One region of the Rossellomorea sp. YZS02 genome, then DNA from elsewhere that is predicted to be linked to it. Evidence: riboswitches for the same ligand, from Rfam matches in the RefSeq annotation. Region 1 holds a riboswitch; the other holds the start of a gene.
The links. Region 1 has a riboswitch for S-adenosylmethionine ahead of SLH55_RS20655 (Na+/H+ antiporter NhaC family protein). Riboswitches for the same ligand answer to the same signal wherever they lie in the genome.
Positions count from the first base shown of each region.

Region 2: another riboswitch for S-adenosylmethionine. It lies ahead of SLH55_RS06645 (methionine ABC transporter ATP-binding protein); the one in region 1 lies ahead of SLH55_RS20655 (Na+/H+ antiporter NhaC family protein).

Region 1 is NZ_JAXBLY010000026.1:12-4,992, forward strand. Features, by position in the region: gene SLH55_RS20655 (Na+/H+ antiporter NhaC family protein) at 292-1,611, opposite strand; SAM riboswitch class I at 1,704-1,808, opposite strand; gene SLH55_RS20660 (MFS transporter) at 2,045-3,217, shown strand; gene SLH55_RS20665 (DUF2187 family protein) at 3,498-3,770, shown strand; gene SLH55_RS20670 (YpbS family protein) at 3,866-4,123, opposite strand; gene cls (cardiolipin synthase) at 4,208-4,981, opposite strand, start outside.
Region 2 is NZ_JAXBLY010000005.1:59,286-64,266, forward strand. Features, by position in the region: gene SLH55_RS06635 (alpha-glucosidase) at 1-1,276, shown strand, start outside; gene SLH55_RS06640 (LacI family DNA-binding transcriptional regulator) at 1,344-2,333, shown strand; SAM riboswitch class I at 3,042-3,147, shown strand; gene SLH55_RS06645 (methionine ABC transporter ATP-binding protein) at 3,218-4,231, shown strand; gene SLH55_RS06650 (methionine ABC transporter permease) at 4,221-4,886, shown strand; gene SLH55_RS06655 (MetQ/NlpA family ABC transporter substrate-binding protein) at 4,908-4,981, shown strand, end outside.

The sequences.
Region 1 (4,981 bases):
GGAAAACGGGCGTGCCGAGACCCCGGAAGCGGTTTTTGCTGAGGAGGCTCGGCCGAACGTCCGTGGAAAGCGGGACTGTTCCCTTCACCCTCCTGCACCACAACTTAAATGACAGAGCATCGTAAATCTTAGTTTATATGCAAATAGCAACAATCTTTGGGAAAACAGCCTTTAATTAATAACGTACTTTACCAAATATATACATAATTAATCAAACTCAACACACCATCTAACACCCATAAAATGATAGAAAAAGAGACAAATCCAAAGGATTTGTCTCTTTCCAACCAATTATGAAGAACGGACAGGATCTCCATCAGGTGCCCTATGTCGAGTGAACTTCGGAAGGGCGAACTGAATCGCAATCAATCCGCAAATCGCAATTAATACAGGATAGAAGGCATATGGGATGATGCTGATCGGCGATATACCGGCTACTTCTGCCACGAGCAATGCCTGTGCCCCGTATGGGATCAAGCCTTGAACGGCACAAGAGAAAATATCCAGGATACTCGCTGATTTACGGGCATCCACACCATATTTATCGCTAAGAGTTTTAGCCAGTGGACCTGCGATGATGATTGAAATGGTGTTATTCGCTGTGCAAAGATTCGTCGAGCTGACTAACCCCGCTGTTGCAAGCTGTGCTCCCTGAGGGGATTTAATCTTGCGGGTGGCGAGATAAAGGATCGCCTGAATCCCCCCGTTATGACGGATCAACTCGACTACTCCACCAATCATGATCGAAAGGATCACAATCTCTGCCATCCCAGTCATTCCGTCGGCTACACTGACGAAATAACTGGAAAGGGTAAAGCTTCCATCCACGAATCCGATGAACCCTGCTAACAGGATCCCGCCTAACAGGACGACAAATACGTTCAAACCTGCAAGCGCCCCGATTATGACTCCGAGGTAAGGAATGATTTTTACCCAATCAAAACTTTCTGCTTGTACAGAGGATGGAGTCCCCATTGTTAGAATAAAAAGAATGACCATGGTGACGATCGCTGCCGGTAATACAATGAAGAAGTTCACTTTGAATTTGTCCTTCATCTCCGTTTTCTGGGTACGGACAGCGGCAATGGTCGTATCAGAGATGAATGATAAGTTATCCCCAAACATTGCTCCTCCGATGACAGTGGCCATGGTCAGGGCCATTGAAATATCTGCGCCGGAACTGATTCCTACTCCAATCGGTGCCAGTGCTGCAATTGTACCCATGGACGTTCCCATTGATAAGGAAATGAAAGCGGCGATGATGAATAATCCAACAATGATCAAGTTCCCCGGAAGCACGGATAGAGCGAAGTTGACGGTTGAATCAACGGCTCCCATCTTTTCAGCCACACCGGAAAACGCACCTGCCAATAAGAAGATAAAGACCATTATCATAATATCCGGGTGTCCGGCTCCTTTAGCGAACCGTTCAATCTTCGCTGTCAACGTCTCTTTTCGGTTCATCAAGAGTGCCACAACGGATGCAATGATGATGGAAACGAGTACAGGGAACGCATAGAAGTCTCCTGAGATAATGCCTGCTCCCAGGAACAGTGATACAAATATGATCAAGGGCAATAAAGCCAATAAATTTCCTTTTTCTTGATTCATGCCTAACACTCCTTTGTCGTCGTAATAAGAAAAAAACCAAATAAAAAAACCTCTTCCAACATAAGAAGAGGTTTCATTCAAACGAAACACTCCTCTTATCTTTCAAGCATTACACTTGCTGGATGTGGCACAGCACTCTATATGAGTCCGCTGCCGAGACATCTTTGGGCCAGTCCCTCCGTCTCTCTGGATAAGAAGATATGTTATTTAGTTGATTTAAAATATACTTACATACTTTAAAGGGTTTAATTAAAAAAGTCAAACCGGAAATATTTTCAAACTAAAGCGGAGTTGCTTGTGGGGACTGGGTGGCGCAGCCGGTTGTCGCATTCATGAACCATGACTTTATCCATAAAAAGGCATAAACTCATAGACAATTGCCCGGTCAAGGTCTACTATAAAATAGACAAAAAACATCTTGGGGGATACGGAAGTGGAAAGAACAGTACGAAATCAAATTTTCACGTTACAAGGTTTTTATTTATTGACGTTTTTCGGGGTGGGGAGCCTCTACCCTTTACTCAGTGTGTATTTAAGTGAAAGCGTAGGACTGAACGGTTATCAAATTGGGACCATCATGTCCGTTGGTCCCATCATGATGATCTTCTTTCAGCCGATATGGGGGATGGTAAGCGACACAACCAACCGTCCAACCCTTGTGTTAGGAATGACTTCTTTAATAGCGGGTATCTTTGCCCTTGGTTACTTGTTCATGGACTTCTACTATGGGTTGCTGATCGTTGCGATTTTGGTTGCGATCTTCCAAAGTGCCATCATTCCTGTTTCGGATAGCATCAGTCTGAAGTACACAAGTAAAGTCCGGTATAACTACGGAAATATCCGTCTGTTTGGATCTCTCGGATTCGGAATTGCGGTCTTCATCATGGGAAGGCTTTCGGAGGGGTTCATCGGACCAACGATCATTTTCTACTCGTTCTTTATCTGCCTGGTCCTTTCAGGATTCCTCTCCTTCCGTTTTCCTAAAGAGAGAGCGGCTGCTAAGCTCGACTTAAAAGCGGGGATGAAGGAATTATTTACGATGAAGAAATTTCTGATCTTCCTGGCCGTAACCTTTTTGGTGTTCGGACCGAATTTAGCCAACAATGTTTATTTTGGGCTATTTGTAGAAAATTCCGGTGGTACGTACGCTGGAATTGGCCTCGCGTTTTTAATCGCCGTATTATCTGAAGTACCGTTCATGAGGATTGCAGGAGGGTGGATTGATAAGTTTGGTCTCCTGACCGTCGCAGCTCTTGCAGGTGCCGCTTCCATGATCCGATGGCTGTTTTACTTCACGGAACCAAGTCTTTGGCTCGTATACTCTTCGGCAGTGATGCAGGGTCTTGCCATCGGCTTATTCATTCCCGCAGGACTGCGTTACATTAAAGAAATCACACCGGCTCACATAACCGCCACAGCCGTCACCGTATATTCTGCCATCGGGAACGGTCTCGGTAATTGGTTCAGCACCTTTGTCGGAGGGTTCATCTATGAAACTTACTCCATATACACGGTGTACCTATTCTTTGCTGTACTATCACTTATAGGTATCTTCCTATGCTTCGTTCTCATGAAAGAAGAGAAGAAGAACGCATTGGCCTATTAATAAAGAAATGGCAGGCATCCAGTACTCAGGGTGCCTGTTTTTTTATGTAAAAGGAAGGATTTTCCTTATTTTGTATCGAAGTAAATATAAGAGAAGGCACTCATTTTAACCCTCCATGTAAAAAAAACACCACGGAAGGTTTCGACTTTATGAAATTGTGGTACAAAAAGGATAAGTCATACATTGATATTTATATAAATACACGTTAAAATAATATTATTAGAAAATTCTTTCAATTAAACAGAGAAACTCATAAAATATATATAAAGGGGATAATAAAATGGAAAACACATTCGTTTACTCAAAAGAGAATGCAAACCTTGGAGATACAGTTCAATTTAAAAGAAAGAAACACGTCATCAACGGCATCGTCACAACGCTAAGAGAAAATACCGTCATTGTTAAAATGGATAGGGATTTTGCAAAGAAGCTGGATTTGCCGGATGATCAAACCGTTGTGGCTCATAAAAACTACGTGGTGATTGAACGAGCGGAAAACGATTCACAGCCCGTATTTGTCTATGATGGGTGGAATAGCGCATTAAAAGCTTAATTTCTCAACAAAATAAAAAGCCCTGACCCAACTTCACCAGGAAAATGGATAGTTGTGAGTCAGGGTTATTTATGTTGTCTGAAATGAGGTTAGGCTTATGTTAACCGCCTAACGTATTCTTCAACCATTTCTGAAGTGACAATTTTTCTTTGAGGAACCACACCTTGACGGGCAAGGACATTTATCTCATTTGTCACTTGGTTGATGCGCTCAGTTGTAAACGGCTTCCCCGCTGAACACAGCTGAACCGCTTCATCAATCGCGCTTTCCCTTTTTTCATCCAGCCTTAAGAATTGCTGAACCAGCTGGTTTTGCTTGATGGAATGCTTGGAAATTTCTTTATGAACACTCATGATTTCATTCCTCTCTATTCAATAGCAGATTACCTCTATTATGCCTTTTTCCCGCACCTCATGGCAATGTCGAAACACCCCTTTTTATAAGATGGGGGACAAAAGCCTCGATATGGACTCCTTCACCTTAATCATCAATGGTCTTTGATGATAATCATCCAGTGTTAATTCCCTGCTCTTTTCAATATCATCCTTAAACACTGAGGCCAGGTCTTCAGAGAGTGCCTGGTCATATAGAAATGCATTGACCTCGAAGTTTAAGCGGAAGCTTCGCACATCGATATTGGCTGTGCCGACAGACGAGATCGCTTCATCTACGACGATGGTTTTAGCATGTATGAACCCGTTATCGTAAATATAAATCCTGACTCCCGCTTTCAACAGTTCCCCGATATAGGAATAGGTGGCCCAGTACACAAATAAGTGATCCGGTTTATTCGGAATCATGATGCGGACATCCACTCCCGTAAGAGCGGCGATTCGCAATGAATCGAGGAGGCTGACGTCCGGAATAAAGTAAGGAGTCTGAATGAGGATCGACTTTTTGGCAGACGAAATCATTTTGATATATCCGTTTTTAATTTGCTCCCATTCCGAGTCCGGGCCGCATGTGACAATTTGAACCCCTGCTTCACCCGTAAAAGAAGAGAGGGGGAAGTATCTCAAGTCGTAGGCAATCTTCTTGGACCGGCTCGCCTGGTTCCAATCCAGTATGAAGCGGGTCTGCATGGCCAGAGCTGAACTTCCTTCAATTCTCAGATGAGTGTCCCGCCAATAACCGAACTTCGGATTTAAGCCTAAGTATTCATCTCCGACGTTGAAACCGCCGACGTAACCGACCTTCCCATCGACAATTAC
Region 2 (4,981 bases), on a different contig from region 1:
TTATATTTGGAGAGAGAGTGAGAGCGGTACCCCAAGTGATATCACCTCTGTATTCAGCGGATCCGCCTGGGAATGGGATGAAGAGACAGAGGAGTATTATTTTCACCTCTTTAGTAAAAAACAACCCGATCTCAATCTTCATAACCCGGAAGTCCGTGAGCATCTGTACAAGATGATGAATTTCTGGCTCGGTAAAGGAGTCAGTGGATTCCGCATGGATGTGATCGATCTGATCGGGAAGGAAGTCGATGAAAACGTACTGACCGACGGGCCAAAGCTTCATGATTATTTACAGGAAATGAATGAAAAGGTCCTCTCTCGATATCCGACGGTCACGGTGGGGGAAACCCCTTCCGCTACGACCGAAACCGCTCAGCTTTATACAGGGAAGGGACGGAATGAACTCGATATGGTGTTTACTTTTCAACATATGTCCCTGGACGAAAGAGCGGGCGAAGGGAAATGGGCGTTAAAGGAACTGGATTTCACAGAGTTGAAGAAGGTACTGAGTACGTGGCAGACATCCCTTTTTCAGAAAGGATGGAACAGTTTATACTGGAATAATCACGACCAGCCACGTATCGTTTCCAGATGGGGGAACGACCAGGAATACCGGGTCGAATCCGCCAAGATGCTCGCAACCGTCCTTCACATGATGCAGGGGACCCCTTTCATCTATCAGGGCGAAGAAATCGGGATGACGAATATCGATTGGGACGATATCACCCGCTACCGGGATATTGAGACCATTAATTACTATAATGAGAAGAAGTCAGAGGGCGTACCGGAGCAGGAGATCATGCAATCGATCCGAACAAAAGGCCGCGACAATGCCAGGACCCCTTTTCAGTGGAATGATGATGTCCATGGCGGATTTACAAATGGGGTACCTTGGATTGAAGTAAATGCAAACTATCACGAAATAAATGCTCTCGAGGCAATGGGAAATCAAGACTCCATCTTTTATCATTATCAAAAGCTCATCGCATTGAGGAAACGATTGGATATTCTCATTTATGGAGAATATGAATTACTATTGGAGGAGCATCCTGAAATCATGGCGTACATGAGGACATGGGAAGGACAAACCCTGTTGGTAGTGGCGAATTTCTATGGGGGGAATCCCCAATTCGAATTACCGGAAAACGTCGATGATGCTCATACAACGCTCATCATCAGCAACTATTCTGATACAAGGGAACGACCATCGGAAATCCACACCCTTCGTCCGTACGAAGCGGTCGTGTATCTGATCGAAAAACAACCAAATAATTGAAACGCTTTCATGTATAATGGAAAGAAGAAGGATGCCTTCATTTATAGAAGCAATAGGATGTGAACTTATGGCAACCATCAAAGATGTGGCCAAGCTTTCCGGAGTCGCCGTTTCGACCGCTTCTTATGCACTGAACAACAGTAAGAAAGTGAGCGAAGAAACAAGACAAAGAGTATTAGCAGCAGCCAAACAATTAAATTATCAAAAAAACGGGCTTGCCTCCGATTTGAAAAGGACAAGCACCAATACAATCGCTTTGATATTGAGCGACCTCTCAGGTCCTTATTATTCCGAACTGATCAAAGGCGTACAGGATGTCACCTCCACAAACGGATATGACTTGATCGCATGCAGTTCCATCGGTGGAGTGCAGTCGACCGCTGTGAAATTTCTGAAGGAGAAACGTGTCGACGGTGTCATTATCCTCGCTCATAATATCAGTGACGAGACGATCCTCGAGTCGGCAAGGGAAGGCTTTCCCATCGTGGTTCTCGATCGCGGGATCAAAAGCGACTACGTCACCCAGATCGAAGTCGATAATGTACACGGGGCGCTTGTAGCAACGGAGCACTTGATCGAAAATGGAAGCAGGGATATCGCCTTTATCAGCGGACCATACAACTCCCATGACAACGAGCTTCGTTTCCAGGGGTTTCGGGAGGCACTTAACAAGCACGGCATCGAATATAAATCGAAATGGAAGGTATCAGGGGGCTTCACCCGTGAAGGAGGCTATCAGGCGACCAAAATGCTGATTGCCCAACGGGATGTCCCCCAGGCCATCTTCTACGCAAATGATGAAATGGCCATCGGCGGCTTGCAGGCACTGAACGAAAAAAACATTTCCGTACCGGGGGATATCTCCATCATCGGTTTCGATGATATCCAACTGTCGGAATACGTGTCCCCGCCATTGACGACCATGCGTCAGCCAAAATATGAAGCCGGTGCACTGGCCGTTCATCTCATCTTTCAAATGCTCATGAAGGAAGAAGTCGATTCGTATTACAAATTGACGACCGAGCTTGTTGAAAGGGAATCAGTGAAGAAACGTTAAAATATGGATCCTGCTCTTTCCCTGGTGTATGGGAGGGGGCAGTTTTTTTATTTGTGAAACACTGTTTTCGTAAACATAGTTGGTTTTGGATGTAGCGAGTGGCGGTTGATTTCCGCTACAGGTGCTCGCTTTCCGCGGGGCTGGCGGTGAGCCTCCTCGGCTTCGCCTGCGGGGTCTCACCTGTCCAGCTATTCCCGCAGGAGTCGAGCACCTTCCGCTCCAATCAACTATACAGACGAAATGTTTTACTATCATAAAGGAAATGGGGAGATTTCTTATGCCACTGCTTTTTCATTCGTTGTAATGAACGATTTTAATTAATCGTACTTACTTTAACCTTGCATAACCGACGTTCACGATCTATTTTGCTCTGTCCACACTTACTACTCTAGAGGGTGAAGGGAACTACGTAGACTCCTACGGAAAACGGGCGTGCCGAGACCCCGGAAGCGGTTTATGCTGAGGAGGATCGGCCGAACGTCCGTGGAAAGCGGGACTGTTCTCTTCACCCTCCTGCACCACACCCTATAAATCTTAGTCTGTATATGAATCGCAAAAATCTTTGTAAAAACAGCTTTATGAAAAGATCATTGATATGAAAATAAAGATAACGCTTACATAAAAATAACCGTAAAAACAACTATTGACTTCCTTTCTCATACCCAGTATTATCCTTTATAAGATTATTTTTTGAAAATTACATACTTTCAATTATCCAGAGTGACCGAGGGATCAGGCCCTATGACGTCCGGCAACCTCCAGAAATGGAACGGTGCCAATTCCTGCAGAATGATTTCATTCTGAGAGATAAGTCGAGATAGACAGGCGATGCTTCTTTCAGTTGAAAGAGGCATTTTTTATTGGACAAAAAAGGGGTGTGCACATTGATCGAGATTCGGAATCTAGTGAAAACGTATAAAACAAAGAAGAAAACGGTGGTTGGAGTTGATAACGTTTCTGTCACCATCGGAAAAGGGGAGATCTTCGGCATCGTCGGATACAGCGGAGCGGGAAAGAGCTCATTGATCCGCTGCCTGAATCTACTCGAGACCCCGACATCAGGTGAGATCATCATTGATGGACAGGACTTTACGAAGCTCTCGCCAAAAGGACTCCGGCTCGCCCGTCAGAAAACGAGCATGATCTTCCAGCATTTTCACCTGATCAAATCGAAGACGGTTTATGACAATCTGGCTTTTGCCTTGAAAGCGGCACATGTGCCGAAAGCGAAAATCAAGCCGAGAGTCACCGAGCTCCTCGAGATGGTCGGTCTCTCAGATAAAGCGGATTCGTATCCTGCTCAACTCAGCGGCGGACAAAAGCAGAGGGTAGGAATCGCGAGGGCCCTTGCAAACAACCCATCAGTATTACTTTGTGACGAAGCGACATCTGCCCTGGATCCGAATACGACCAAATCGATCTTAAAGCTTTTGAAAAAAATCAACAAGGAACTGGGATTGACGATCGTCCTCATCACCCATGAGATGGAAGTCGTCAAAGAAATCTGCGACCGGATGGCTGTGATGCAGGACGGGAAAATCGTGGAGGAAGGTCCGGTGTATGACTTGTTTGCTGATCCGAAACAACCTTTGACGAAGCAGTTCATCGAAACGATTCTCCAATTCGAACTGCCGCAGCACCTGGTGGAATCAAGAAAAGGGAAGCTCATCAAGATTCAATTCAAAGGATCCATCGCCGAGGAAAGCGTTGTTTCAGAGGTGTTTCAGCGATATAAGGTCCGAGGGAATATCCTTCACGGAAAAATTGAATATATCCAGGATGTTCCACTGGGGATTTTCATCATGGAGCTGATCGGCTCACCTGACGAGATCGAAGCGGCAGTTCAATATATCACTGCGAAGACACAAAGCCTGGAGGTGCTCGAGGATGCTGCCTGATTCATTGACTGCTATTTTGCCAGAGTTGAATAAAGCCTTTTTCGAAACGGTGTATATGGTGGGGATTTCACTGGCTGTAGCGATCATAGTGGGGTTGCCTTTGGGAATTCTCCTATTCGTCACAGACAAGGGACTTTTCCTGCAAAACGGTTTTATTAAAAAGGTCGTAGGATTCGTCGTAAACATGGTCCGCTCGGTACCGTTCATCATACTATTAGTGGCACTCTTACCTTTAACCAAACTATTAACCGGGACTACGATCGGACCGACAGCGGCATCGGTATCCCTTTCTGTAGCGGGGATTCCGTTTTTCGCGAGAATGGTAGAAACGTCATTGCGAGAGATTGATAAAGGGGTCATTGAAGCCTCGGTTTCAGTGGGCGCAAGTCCATGGATGATCATCAAAGATGTGCTGTTGCCGGAAGCACGTCCGGCGGTCATACAGGCCATCACGATTACAACGATCAGTTTAGTCGCCTATTCCGCCATGGCCGGCATCGTCGGTGGAGGAGGGGTCGGGGACCTGGCCATCCGCTTCGGATACTACCGATATGACAACACGGTGATGATCACGACCGTCGTCATCCTGATTTGTCTGGTTCAACTCATCCAATACACGGGTGATGCATTTGCACGATTAGTCGATAAACGATAACTACTATAGGGGGAACAACAAGTGAAAAAGTGGATTCTATTAGCAGCATTAGCACTAACCGTGAGCGTATTAGCGGCTTGTGGGGGAGAAGAGGC